Regions from separate parts of the Streptomyces sp. NPDC058650 genome, predicted to be linked through region 2. Evidence: riboswitches for the same ligand, from Rfam matches in the RefSeq annotation. Region 2 holds a riboswitch; each other region holds the start of a gene.
The links. A riboswitch is a leader RNA that binds a small molecule or an ion and turns the genes downstream of it on or off. The one in region 2 is predicted to bind cyclic di-AMP.
Positions count from the first base shown of each region.

Region 1: another riboswitch for cyclic di-AMP. It lies ahead of ACFWWU_RS06720 (C40 family peptidase); the one in region 2 lies ahead of ACFWWU_RS03670 (M23 family metallopeptidase).
Region 3: another riboswitch for cyclic di-AMP. It lies ahead of ACFWWU_RS14825 (transglycosylase SLT domain-containing protein); the one in region 2 lies ahead of ACFWWU_RS03670 (M23 family metallopeptidase).
Region 4: another riboswitch for cyclic di-AMP. It lies ahead of ACFWWU_RS19705 (peptidoglycan DD-metalloendopeptidase family protein); the one in region 2 lies ahead of ACFWWU_RS03670 (M23 family metallopeptidase).

Region 1 is NZ_JBHXRL010000003.1:131,981-135,220, forward strand. Features, by position in the region: gene ACFWWU_RS06710 (8-amino-7-oxononanoate synthase) at 1-482, shown strand, start outside; gene ACFWWU_RS06715 (ATP-binding protein) at 644-1,072, shown strand; gene ACFWWU_RS06720 (C40 family peptidase) at 1,235-1,711, opposite strand; cyclic di-AMP (ydaO/yuaA leader) riboswitch at 1,715-1,921, opposite strand; gene ACFWWU_RS06725 (hypothetical protein) at 2,236-2,541, opposite strand; gene ACFWWU_RS06730 (ATP-dependent Clp protease proteolytic subunit) at 2,549-3,172, opposite strand.
Region 2 is NZ_JBHXRL010000001.1:745,160-748,399, forward strand. Features, by position in the region: gene ACFWWU_RS03665 (PP2C family protein-serine/threonine phosphatase) at 1-1,245, shown strand, start outside; cyclic di-AMP (ydaO/yuaA leader) riboswitch at 1,447-1,593, shown strand; gene ACFWWU_RS03670 (M23 family metallopeptidase) at 1,605-2,807, shown strand; gene ACFWWU_RS03675 (aldo/keto reductase) at 2,892-3,240, shown strand, end outside.
Region 3 is NZ_JBHXRL010000007.1:139,967-143,206, forward strand. Features, by position in the region: gene ACFWWU_RS14815 (phosphocholine-specific phospholipase C) at 1-397, shown strand, start outside; gene ACFWWU_RS14820 (hypothetical protein) at 446-1,066, opposite strand; cyclic di-AMP (ydaO/yuaA leader) riboswitch at 1,435-1,619, shown strand; gene ACFWWU_RS14825 (transglycosylase SLT domain-containing protein) at 1,625-2,506, shown strand; gene ACFWWU_RS14830 (alpha/beta family hydrolase) at 2,500-3,240, opposite strand, start outside.
Region 4 is NZ_JBHXRL010000010.1:84,073-87,312, forward strand. Features, by position in the region: gene ACFWWU_RS19700 (tyrosine-protein phosphatase) at 6-827, opposite strand; cyclic di-AMP (ydaO/yuaA leader) riboswitch at 1,221-1,377, shown strand; gene ACFWWU_RS19705 (peptidoglycan DD-metalloendopeptidase family protein) at 1,382-2,422, shown strand; gene ACFWWU_RS19710 (SGNH/GDSL hydrolase family protein) at 2,572-3,240, shown strand, end outside.

The DNA.
Region 1 (3,240 bases), on a different contig from region 2:
AGGACGTCGTCGCGACCCTCACCCTCTCCAAGTCCCTGGGCAGTCAGGGCGGCGCGGTCCTCGGCCCCGCCCGGGTCGTCGAGCACCTGGTGAACGCGGCGCGCACCTTCATCTTCGACACCGGGCTCGCCCCGGCCGCGGCGGGCGGCGCGCTGGCGAGCCTGCGGCTGATCGCCGCCGAGCCGGCGCTCGCCGGGCGGGCGCGGGCCGTCGCCACCACCTTGTACGAGCGCCTCACGGCGGCCGGACTGACCGCCGCGCGGCCGGACGCGGCCGTGGTCTCGGTGCGCGCCCCCTCGCCCGAGGCGGCGCTGCGCTGGGCGGCCGACTGCCGCGAACAGGGTCTGGCGGTCGGTTGCTTCCGGCCCCCGTCCGTGCCGGACGGCATCTCGCGGCTCCGGCTCACGGCCCGCGCCGACCTCACGGACGCCGAGCTCGGACGGGCGGTGGAGACGATCCTGCGTACCGCGCCCGCCGCCTGAGGCGACCCCAAGAGCGTTCTCGGGCAGCAGAGTTCACCGCTTCGGGCGATAGATCCCCGCATTTCGTGGTGGAAGGCCGTACGGGGCGGCACGATCGGTTGCACTCTGACGCGAAGCGCAATCCGGGGTGGTGTCCCCGGCGGGAAAGGGACAGCGCCGCCATGGCAGACCATCAGGAAGTATCCGTCACTCTGCCGAGCGATCCCGCGTCGGTCCGCACGGCACGGAGATACGTCGCGGACGTCCTGGGGGACTGGGGGCTCGACGACGACGCGGAGATCGCGGACTCGATCCGGCTGATCGTCTCGGAACTGGCCACCAACGCCGTCCAGCACACCTTCGGGCAGTCGCCCACCTTCACGGTCGACCTCCGCCTGGAGCGGGAGGAGCGCCTGCACATCGGTGTGACCGACAGTCATCCCCGTTGGCCCCGCCGCCTTCCGGCGGCGGTCCAGCAGGACAACGGTCGCGGCATGGTCATCATCCGCGTCCTCGCGGCGGAGGCCGGCGGCCGCCTCTCGGTCACGCCGACCGAGGAGGGTGGCAAGACCGTCTGGATCACCCTCCCGTGGACGATGGCCCCGGTGTAGGGCTCGTACCGTCGAGGAGAGGCATGCGGCTGAGTGAGGCGTGCGGCTGAGTGAGGCGTCCGACTGAGCGAGGGGTGCTGGTGAGCGAGGCGTGCTGGTGAGCAAGGAGTGCGGCGGCGCCACCGCACCCTCCGGCTCGGTCGGGTCAGTTCCCGGGGTCCGTCATCGGACGCGGCCGTAGTAGACCTTCGACGACCAGATCTTGTCGAGCTTCACCCAGGAGCCCGTCTTGGGCGAGTGCCAGATCTTGCCGCTGCCGGCGTAGATGCCGACGTGGTAGACCCTCCCGCCGGAGTGGAAGAAGACCAGGTCGCCCTTCTGCCGGCTGGACGAGGAGATGTGCCGGGACTTGTTGTACTGCTGCTGCGCGGTGCGAGGCAGCGACTTGCCCGCCTTCTTGTACGCGTAGAGCGTCAGACCGGAGCAGTCGAACCGGGTGGGTCCGGTCGATCCGTACCGGTAGGGCGATCCTTTCTTCGACGCGGCGACGCTCAGTGCCTTGTTCGCGTGTGTCGTCGCTGCCTGGGCCTCCGATGCCGCGCCTGGTGCGAACAGCGTGCCGCCGACGGCGGCGAGGGTGAGAGCCGAGACGGCTCCGGCCCGGGACAGCAGGGACGGGACATGCATCTGCGCGGTCATGCGCAACCCTTCGTCAGCCGCCTGCGAAGGATGACCTGTCGGGTTCGGGCTGGCGAAGATGCCCGGCCGCGGCTGCGGCTTCACCCCAAGGAACGGGCCCGCTGCGGTGACAGCGCGAACGTTCCGTACTGATTGGGTCCTCCACTCCTGCCGATCCACTCCTGTCGACCAGACGTCCGGGACAGCGGCAGGACTCGGCGTCCGCCCGGACCGCCCCGCCGCGGTGGCGGGGGCTTGTCGTCGACAGGGATCTTGACCCACGACATGGGCGAAAACCGAGCTGAAACGGCGATATGTGAGGCTCCTCACGACTGATCCGTTCGGGTGGACAGACCGCCTTTGTGATCTTCGGAGGTTTGGCCTACGAGCCGCGTACCAGCGATGGAACGTTCGATTCCGCCAAATGCGTACACCTGTTGCGCAACTCGCCCGCTTCATATGTCGACTCGTCGACTACGCCGAACGGGGGAGGGATTCTGCGTTGCGTGTCGCCCGACCGGCCCTGGACACGACACGCGGAAATGTCAACTCGCGCGAGTCCGGGGGACGGTGACCCGGTCGGCCCGGCGCTCTCCGTTCAACACCCTTAGGGCGCGCGCCAATGTGTCCGCGTGGACGTCGGTCTCGCCCCGTTTATGCATGAGCGTCAGGGCCTCGCGCAGCGCCTCCGCGCGTCCCACCAGGGCCTGCGCCGCACGCAACGCCCCATAGGTATGCGTACTTCTGGATGGATTGATCTTGCCGAGGAGGTCGACGACTTCGAGGTACGCGTCGATGAGGTCGCCCTCGGCCCGGGTCAGGGCCGGCAGCGGCGGCAGCTCGGGGACCACGGCCGCTTCACCGTGCCGTACCGCCGGCGGCGGAGCGCCGGTTCACGACGACGTGGTCCGCCAGGCCGTACGCGACGGCCGCCGGTGCGTCCAGGACGGTCAGGCGGTCGATGTCGGCGTCGATCCGCTCCCGCTCCTGCCCGGTGTGCTCGGCGAGCAGCCCGGCGACCAGCGCGCGCAGCCGCAGCAGTTCGCTCGCCTGGAGGTCGAGGTCGCTGAGCTGTCCCTGGAGGGGCTCGTCCAGGGTTGGCTGCCGGAGCGTGACCCGGGCGCCGGGCAGGATCAGACGCTTGCCCGGCGTGCCGGCCGCGAACAGGACGGCCGCGGTGGAGACGGCCTGGCCCAGGCAGGTGGTCTCCACGTCGCAGGAGAGCGTCCGCATCGTGTCGTAGATCGAGGTCATGGCGGTGACGGAGCCGCCGGGGGAGTTGATGTAGAGGGAGATGTCCTGGCCCGGCGCCGCGTGGTCGAGGTACAGGAACTGGGCGATGGCGTCGTTGGCCGAGGTCTCGTCGACCGGCGTGCCGAGGAACACGATCCGGGACTCGAGGAGCTTCGAGTACGGGTCGAGGGTCCGGGTCCCGAAGCTGGCCCGCTCCGTGAACTCGGGCAGAACGTAGCGCGCGTCCATGGCTGAGCACCTCCATCGATCTGTCTCTGTCAAAAATGTACAGGACGTACAGGCCGTAAGATGGGGAG
Region 2 (3,240 bases):
GGGCACCCCCTAGGAGCAGCGGGCGGCGGGCGGCGAGGCGGCGAGGGCCGCCGCCCCGGCCCGTACAGAGGGGCCCGGCGCTTCCTCCGTGCGCTGCCCCCGCTGATCATCGTGGGCGGTGTCGTCTTCGACCTGTCGACGCCCGCCACGTACACGGCCGCGCCGCTCTTCTCCGCCGCCCCGCTGATCGCCGCGCCGTTCTTCTCGACGCTCACGACCCTGCTCACCGGGATCGCCGCCGTCCTCGCCTGCGTCGGGCTGCACGTCTACAACGGCACGGCGACCGAGGTCCCGGCCCTCACCGAGGTCTTCACCGTCGTCACCGTCTCCGCGCTCGCGATGCTCGTCAACCGGGTCGTGCGGCGCAGCGGCGAGCGGCTGGCCTCCGCGCGGGTCATCGCGGAGACCGCGCAGAAGGCGGTGCTGCCGACGCCCGACGAGCGGATCGGCGGGCTGCAGTGCGCGGCCCGTTACGAGGCGGCGCAGGCGGACGCGTTCATCGGCGGCGACCTGTTCGCCGTGCAGGACACCCCGCACGGGGTGCGGCTCGTCGTGGGGGACGTGCGGGGCAAGGGGATGGAAGCGGTCGAGGCCGTCGCCGTCGTGATCGGGGCGTTCCGGGAGGCGGCCGAGCAGGAGGCGAGTCTGGAGGGGGTGGCGCAGCGGCTGGAACGGGCGCTGGCCCGGGAGGGGACCCGCAGGCACGGGCTCGACGCCTTCGAGGGGTTCACGACGGCCGTCCTGGCGGAGATCCCGCGCGCCGACGGGACGGGCGGGGGCGAGGGCGACGCCGGGAGCGTACGGGTCGTCAACCGCGGCCATCCGCCACCGCTGTTGCTGTACGCGGACGGGAACCTGGACGTGCTGGATCCGGCGGAGCCGGCGCTGCCGCTCGGCATGGGCGAGCTGGCGGCGTGGCCGGACCGGGCCGAGGAGCGGCCGTACCCGCGGGGCGCGACGCTGCTGTTCTACACGGACGGCCTCTCGGAGGCGCGGAACGCGGAGGGCGTCTTCTACGACCCGGCGTCCCGCCTCGCCGGACGGATCTTCCCGGGGCCCGAGGAGCTGCTCGACGCGCTCGTCGACGACGTACGGCTCCACACGGGCGGCGGGTCGACGGACGACATGGCGCTGCTCGCGCTGAGCAGGCCCGCGGCGGGGCAGCCGGAGAGGCGACGGACGATGCCGGTGGTACCGCCGGCGCAGCCGGGAGGACCCTCGATCCGCCCCGGTCACCAGGCGTAGTCACAGGGTGTCGCTGCGATAACAATTGACACAACGTCAGATCGCGAGAGTTTGGCCGCCTCTTGCTGAAGGGGGGTCAACTCGGGCGATTCCCCACCAATTCAATGAATGATCACCGGGAACGGCTTGGAATCGGACCCCCCTGTCTATTAACGTTCGATAACGCAGCGCGGTCGTCACAACCGTCGCAAGAGACGGCACCGTGCGCACGCGCCGAATCCTGAAAAGGAACCGGGGAACCACTACTTGGGGTGAATCGGGCCCTTCGCACCCGTGCGACCGCGCCCGTAGGAGACCTTCCTGCTCCGAACCCGTCAGCTAACCCGGTAGGCGAGAAGGAAGGAAAGGAGCGCGCCTTCGTGGCGTCCAACACTCCCGCACCCGAAGCACCCTTCGATGCCTTCGGTGGTGGTGCGGGTCCTGCCGCTCCGGACACCGAGTGGAACCCCACCGAGGGATCCCTCCGCGCCGAGAGCCGCTCCGGCGGCCGGCACCGGGTCGTCAAGCAGCGTTCCAACTTCGCCCGTTCCTCCACCGTCCTCGGCGTCGGCGTCATCGCGGCCGTCGGTGCGGGCGGGCTCGCCACCGCGCAGGAGAAGCCGCCGGTCGCGATATCGCTCCCGGACCTCCCCGACCTGAACCTCCCGGCGGCCGAGGACCTCCCCGGCGTCGGCGCGCTGTTCACCGACGACGCGGACGACGCCGACCAGCGCATCCGGGACACCATCGAGGCGACCGGCGGCAACCCGAACCCGCTCACCGCCGCCACGTACGTCACCCCGGCCGGCGAGAAGACGAACGGCACCGCCGCGACCGCCCGGACCACCCAGGCCGGTTACACCACGCAGACCGGGACCGCCGAGACGGCCCCGACCGCCCGGGTGGCCGACGCGGGCGAGATCCTGCGCGCCCGCATCCTCCAGCAGGCCGAGCAGCAGCAGGCCTCCGCCGACGCGGCCGAGAAGCTCGCCGCCGAGAAGGCCGCGGCCGAGAAGGCGGCGGCCGAGGCCGAGGCCAAGGCCGATGCGGCGGAGAAGGCGGCCGCCGAGGCGAAGGCCAAGGCCGAAGCGGAAGCCAAGGCCAAGGCGGAGGCGGAAGCCAAGGCGGAGGCCGAGCGGAAGGCCGCGGAGGCCGAGGCCGAGCGCCTCGCCCAGCTCGCCGCCAGCTACTCGATGCCCCTCTCCTCGTACTCCCTCAGCGCCACCTACATGCAGTCCGGCTCGATGTGGTCCTCCGGCTACCACACCGGTCTCGACTTCGCCGCCCCCACGGGCACCCCGCTCAAGGCCGTCCACAGCGGCACGGTCACGTCGGCGGGCTGGTCCGGCTCCTACGGCTACCGGGTCGTCCTGGAGCTGGAGGACGGCACCGAGGTCTGGTACGCGCACCTCTCCTCCATGACGGTCGGCGCGGGTCAGACCGTGACCACCGGCGAGACGATCGGCCGCGTCGGCGCCACCGGCAACGTCACCGGCGCCCACCTCCACATGGAGGTCCACACCTCCGGCGGCGACGGCATCGACCCGGCGGCCTGGCTCCGCTCCAAGGGCCTGTCCATCTGACGCTCCGGGGTCCGACGCCTTGACGTCCGACACTCCCGGGCCTTGCCCGGAATAGGCCCGGCGGTGCGGAGGGTTGATCAACCCATGACTTCTCTCCGCACGCTGGGCTCCTCCGATCTGCACGTCTTCCCGCTCGCCCTGGGCGGCAACGTCTTCGGCTGGACCGCCGACGAGGCACAGTCCTTCGCCGTCCTCGACGCCTACGCCGCCGCCGGCGGGAACTTCGTCGACACCGCGGACGCGTACTCCGCCTGGGCCGAGGGCAACGAGGGCGGCGAGTCCGAGACCGTCATCGGCCGCTGGCTCGCCTCCCGCGGCAACCGCGACGACATCGTCGTCGCCACCAAGGTCGGCGCCCACCCCCGCCTCAAGGGGCTCTCCGCCACCACCATCAAGGCGGGCGTGGAGGAATCGCTGCGTCGCCTCGGCACCG
Region 3 (3,240 bases), on a different contig from region 2:
CGGGATCGGGTCGGGCTCCGGGAAGTACGACATCTCGATGATGGGCCCCAACCGCTTCCTGCGGCGCTTCATCGGCGACGCGTCCAAGGCCGGCAAGGCCGTGGAGGTCGCGGCCCGGTTCGCGCCGGAGGCGGGGACGGGCCGGACCGCCCTGTGGTTCAGGATGACCAACACCTCGGCGGGACCGGTGACGTTCACGATCCGTTCGAACGCCTACCGCACGGACGGACCGTGGACCTACACGGTCCCGGCGAACTCCGACCGCGAGGACTTCTTCAACGCGGTGGCCTACAGCGGCGGCTGGTACGACTTCACGATCGTCGCCGACATCGACGGGACCTGGTCACGCCGGTACACCGGCCACATCGAGACCGGAGCCCCGAGCGTCACCGGCTGAACCCTTCGCACACCGGCCGGCGTCACCCGCCGACCTCACCCGCCGGCCTCACCGGCCGGCGTGCGCGGCGCGTCGGATCGTCGCGTCGAGGAGGCCCACCGCCTCGGCGGCCGTACGGCCGGGGGCCCGGTTCCACGGACCGATCAGCTCGCCCCATCCCTGAGAGCGGAGCTCGGTCATGATCCAGGCGGCCGCCTCGTTCATGGTGTCCACACCGCCGTAGCCGAGGCGGTGGGCGGCGAGGAGCGCGCCGCAGACGCAGCGCGCTCCCCGTGCGTCGCGCAGCTTGTACGGGGCGTTCTGCCAGCCCCACTCCGTGAGCACCAGCCGCGCGTAGCCGAGGTGGACCGAGGGGCGCAGCTCGGGGCGGCCGATCCGGCGCCAGGCGTGCAGTCGGTCCGGGAGTACGGCCCCGATGCGGCCGGGCAGCGTGCGTTCGGCGGGGGGCGGCGGCGGGAGCGCGTCGAGCGCGTCGGCCACGAGCCGGTCCACGGACACGGTGAGGAGGGACCGCCAGTCGGCGGGCTCGGGCGTCGGCTCCGGCGCGGGGGCCGGTCGAGCGGGGGCGGTCCAGTCGGTGACGATCCGCTGCCAGGTGGCGCTCTCGAAGAGAGCGGCCGCCTCGCGGTCGAGTCCGTCCGGGCTGAGCGGGGCGATGGAGGTCGGCATCCGGGAGGCTCCTGGGTCGGGGGGGACTCCATCTTTCAAGAAGAATGTCTGGTTTGCGACTTTTGCCCGCACCGGGCGTGCCCCTCACGCCCGGTGCGGGCGAACAGCCCAGCCCGGGTAATTTCCGCTCATTTACTCACCAACGGAATTACATCGCATATTCGGACATTACCCTCCTGGTGATGCGGTTCACTTTCTCTCGCCCCCGCCAGGGACCCGTACACCCGCAGGCCTTACCGCGCACGGAAGTTCATCGGATCCCGAGTGCGGTCGATCTTGAATTCCTTGAATTCGGAGATCCAATTCCGGCTGCGAACGTTCGGCTCCTCTTGTTATCCGCCGCAATGCTGGCCTACGGTCACCCCCATTCGAGCGGAACGCCTAATCCTGCCGCCGCCCGAAAACACCTCCCTTTCACCCGACGGCAGGAGCGGGGGACCCACGAATTCGCCGGTCCGGAATCCGGAACGGCTCGGGGTGCAGCCGCGTGCGCGCGGCCGGACATCTCCCGTCCGAACCCGACAGCTCACCCCGCAGGCGCCGGAGAGGAAATCCGTCATGCCTGCACACGGTAAGCACCGCCGCCCCCGACGCCGCACCGTCTCCCGCGGCCTCGCACTCGCCGGCACGGGCGGGGCCGCGCTGGCCCTGCCGCTGGTCGTCCCCGCGACGGCCGGCGCCGAGACCGTTTCGGCCGCACCCAAGATCGCCGCGCAGTCCTTCGCGGCGCAGCCCGCCACCGCTCCGGCCGCCGCTCCCTCGGCCCCCGCCGCCGCGCGCACGTACACCGTCGTGAGTGGTGACTCGCTTTCCCTGATCGCCCAGAAGAAGGGAATTCAGGGCGGCTGGAAGTCGATATACCAGGCCAACAAATCCGTCGTGGGTGACAATCCGTCACTCATTCACCCCGGTCTCGAACTGACGATTCGTCGGGATTCCGCGAAGCCCGCCCCGGCGGCCGCGACCGCACAGAAGAAGAGCTCCACGACCACTGAGCGGGCGAGCCGCTCCCAGCGCCGTGCAGCGGCTCCGGCCCCCGCCTCGGGTGCCTCCGCCGCGCAGGCGGCGCCCGCCGCCGCGCCCGCCGTCAAGGCCGCCCCGGCCGCCGCCACCCAGTACGCCGACAACCTCGACGGCTGGATCCGCGAGTCGCTGGACATCATGGCCCAGCGCGGCATCCCCGGTTCGTACGACGGAATCCTCCGCAACGTCATGCGCGAGTCCTCCGGCAACCCCCGGGCCATCAACCTCTGGGACTCGAACGCCGTGGCCGGCACCCCCTCGAAGGGTCTGCTCCAGGTCATCCAGCCGACCTTCGACGCCTACCACGTGCCGGGCACGTCCACGGACCTGTTCGACCCGGTCGCCAACATCACGGCCGCCTGCAACTACGCGGCCGACCGCTACGGCTCCATCGACAACGTCAACGGGGCCTACTGACGCCGGAACCACTCGGCGAACCAGTCCGTGGCGAGCTCCGCCACCTCCTCCAGGGCACCCGGCTCCTCGAAGAGGTGAGTGGCGCCGGGGACGACGGTCAGCCGGTTCTCGCAGCGCAGCAGGGCCTGGGCGCGTCTGTTGAGGTCCAGCACCAGCGCGTCCCGGCCGCCCACCACCAGGAGGGTCGGGGCGCGCACCCGGCCCAGGTGCTCGCCCGCCAGGTCGGGCCGGCCACCGCGTGAGACGACGGCGGCGACGCCGGAACCGGGATCGGCCGCCGCCCACAGCGCGGCGGCCGCACCCGTGCTCGCCCCGAAGTAGCCGAGCGGCAGATCGCCGCCCTCGGGGTGCCCGGCCAGCCAGTCCGTGGCGCTCGCGAGCCGTCCGGCGAGCAGCGGGGTGTCGAAGACGTGGGCCCGGTCGGTCGCCTCGGCCTCGGTGAGCAGGTCGAACAGCAGCGTGCCGAGACCGGCCCGGTTCAGGGCCGCCGCGACCGCGCGGTTCCGCGGGCTGTGCCGGCTGCTGCCGCTTCCATGGGCGAAGAGGACGATGCCGGTCGCCCCGTCGGGGACGGCGAGCCGTCCGGCGAGGGTGGCACCGGTCGCCGGGATCCGGACGTCCGTGTCCCGGACGACGGGGTCGCGCGCGGCCCGGCTGCGGGCGAGGCAGTCGAGCACCTCCGCGTCGGACGTCTGCGAGAAGTCGCGGTAGAACTGGCCGATCGCGTAGAAGAA
Region 4 (3,240 bases), on a different contig from region 2:
CGGGCTCACGCCTCCGTGAGGAAGCGCTCCCGCAGCCGCTCGCGGGTCTCGGGGGCCAGCTTCAGCCCCTCCGTGAGGTAGGTCTCCACCGAGCCCCACGTCGCCTCGATCGTCTCGAAGGCGCCCCGCAGGTACTCCAGCCGCGCGTCGAAGAGCGGGCTCAGCAGCTCCATCACCTCGGGCGACATCGCGTCCGCGGCGGTGGAGCTGCGGCGCACCTTGTAGCGGCGGTGCGGGTCGTTCGACTTCACGTAGTCCGCCTCGATCGCCTCGCGCTCGACGTCGAGGGCGAGCAGCGTGATCGCGATGGAGAGTCCGGCGCGGTCCTTGCCCGCCGCGCAGTGCATCAGCGCCGGGACGCTCTCCTCGGCCATGGAGTGCAGGATCCTGCTGTGCTCCGGAGTCCGCTCGATCACCATCTTCCGGTACGAGTCGGACATTCGGGCCGCCGCCTTGCCGTCGCCCAGGATGTCCCGCAGCTGCTCGACGTCGCCGTCGCGTACCAGCTTCCAGAACTCCTTGCCGTCGGCCGGGTCGTTGAGGGGTATGTTCACGTTCCGCACGCCGGGGAGCTCGACGTCCGCGCCCTCGACCTTGCGGTCGGCCTCGTTGCGGAAGTCGAAGACGGTGTGCAGGCCCAGCGAGGCGAGGAAGGCGGCGTCGGTCTCGGTGGCGTGGGCGAGGTGGCCGCTGCGGAAGAGGCGTCCGGGTCGCACGGCGCGCCCGTCCGTCGTCGGCAGGCCGCCCACGTCCCGGAAGTTGCGGACCTCGGCCAGCTCGGGTTCGTTCGCTTCGGTGGGCGGGACCTGCGGCAGCTGCTGCGTCACGGATGCTCCTGGGGGTCGTCGTTCGGGTGCCCGATGCGAGATCGGTCCCTAGGACAATCATCCAGGTGAGAGGGGGTCGGCGCACCCCCCGGGACGGGAATGGGGGATCTGTCCGAAATGGGGTGTTAAGTGGAACGCGCCCTGTTTACAGGCGAGATGGGCGGTGCCGCGTGAGCAGGGTCATAGAAGTGACGGATCGTGGCCGAAGGCCCCAAGCAATTGCCGTACGCAAAAGGGAAATCGAAGGACCGTCATCGACGGAGGGTGACCGGAATTCCGTCCGGAACGCGGCCCGGGTAATGCCGGCGCAAATCTGTGGCTTGTTCGCTCCGACCCCGCTCGTCTAGCGTCACCGTCAATCCGGTCGGACCGCCGAATCCTGCCACCGTCCGGAATCCGCACTCATCCCATGCGTGGCAGGAGCGGGGGACCCAGGAAGTACGCCGGTCCCGCGACAACAGGACGGCTCGGGGTGAAGCCGCGTGAGAACGCGGCCGGGCATCTCCAGTCCGAACCCGACAGCTCACCTCGTAGGCGCCGGAGAGGAATTCGCCATGCCCGCGAAGGGTAAGCACCGCCGTCCCAAGATCAATTCCATCACGCGTGGGTTCGTCGTCGCCAGTACGGGAGGCGCCGTCGTCGCGCTTCCGCTCCTCGGCGCCACCGGAGCCCACGCCGCCGAGCAGGCCGCCGTCCCCGCCCAGGCCGTCGCCGCCGCCGCTCAGGTGAAGGCGCCCGCCGCCCTCCAGGCCGCGCCCGCCGCCGCCGCGAAGGCCGCGCCGAAGACGTACTCCGTCGTCAGCGGCGACTACCTGTCCAAGATCGCCACCGAGTACCGGCTCGCCGGCGGCTGGCAGAAGCTCTACGCGGACAACCGCCAGGTCGTCGGCGAGAACCCCTCGCTGATCCTGCCCGGCATGAAGCTCACCCTCGGCGCCAAGAACACCGCCGCCGCTGCTCCGAAGAGCGCCGCGCCCAAGGCTGCCGCCCCGAAGGCGGCTCCGAAGGCCGCTCCGAAGGCCGCCGAGAAGGCCGCCCCCAAGAGCACCCAGACCTCCGAGAAGAACGGCGACACCTCGCGCGCCTCGCGCAGCAGCCAGCGCTCCGCCGCCCCGGCCGCCGCCTCCGCCGAGTCCTCCTCGTCGCAGTCGTCGCGGACCTCGCAGTCGTCGGGGGCCTCGACCTCCGCGTCCGGCTGGGTCGCCCCCGTCGACGCCGGCTTCTCCACCCCGTACCGCGCCTCCGGCTCCATGTGGTCCTCCGGCTACCACACCGGTGTCGACTTCACCGCCTCCTCCGGCACCACCGTCCGCGCCGTCGGCGCCGGCACGGTCGTCTCCGCCGGCTGGAGCGGCGCCTACGGCAACGAGGTCGTCATCCAGCACGCGGACGGCAACTACTCGCAGTACGCGCACCTCTCCTCCCTCTCCGTCTCGTCCGGCCAGACCGTCACCGGCGGCCAGCAGATCGGCCTGTCCGGCTCGACCGGCAACTCCACCGGCCCGCACCTGCACTTCGAGATCCGCACCTCGCCGAGCTACGGCTCCGACGTCGACCCGCTGGCCTACCTGCGCCAGCACGGCGTCTCCATCTGACACGGACGCTTCCTGACGGCCCGGCACGTGTGTGCCGGGCCGTCGGCGTATTCCGGCTTGGGAGAATCTTTATCGGTGGCATATGTCACCAGGCGTCAACCCCTCCTTACGGTCGCGTAGGTCACACCGAAAGGGAAGGATGTGCTCCCGTGGCAGACGATTCGAGATCAAGAGACAAGAACGCATTCGGGTCGTACGCGGCGATCGGTGACAGCTTCACCGAGGGCGTCGGAGACCCCGGACCCGACGGGACGTACGTCGGCTGGGCGGACCGCTTCGCGGTCCTGCTCGCCGACCAGCTGCCGGAGCACGACGACTTCCGCTACGCCAACCTGGCCGTACGCGGGCGCCTGCTCGACCAGATCGTGGCGGAACAAGTCCCCCGGGCGAAGGAACTCGCCCCCGACCTGGTGACCTTCTGTGCCGGCGGCAACGACATCATCCGGCCCGGCACCGACCCCGACGACGTGGCCGAGCGCTTCGAGCGGGCCGTCGCGGACCTGACCTCCGCCGTCGGCACCGTCATGGTGACCACCGGCTTCGACACCCGTGACATCCCCGTGCTCCGGCACCTGCGCGGGAAGATCGCCACCTACACCGCCCACGTCCGGTCCATCGCGGACCGCTACGACTGCCCGGTCCTCGACCTGTGGTCCCTCAAGTCGGTGCAGGACCTGCGGGCCTGGGACGACGACCGGCTGCACCTCTCGCCCGACGGACACACCCGCGTCGCCCTGCGCGCCGCCCAGGTCCTCGGTCTGCCGGTGCCCGCCGACCCGGACCAGTCGTGGCCGCCGCGCCCCCCGCGCGGCGCGCTG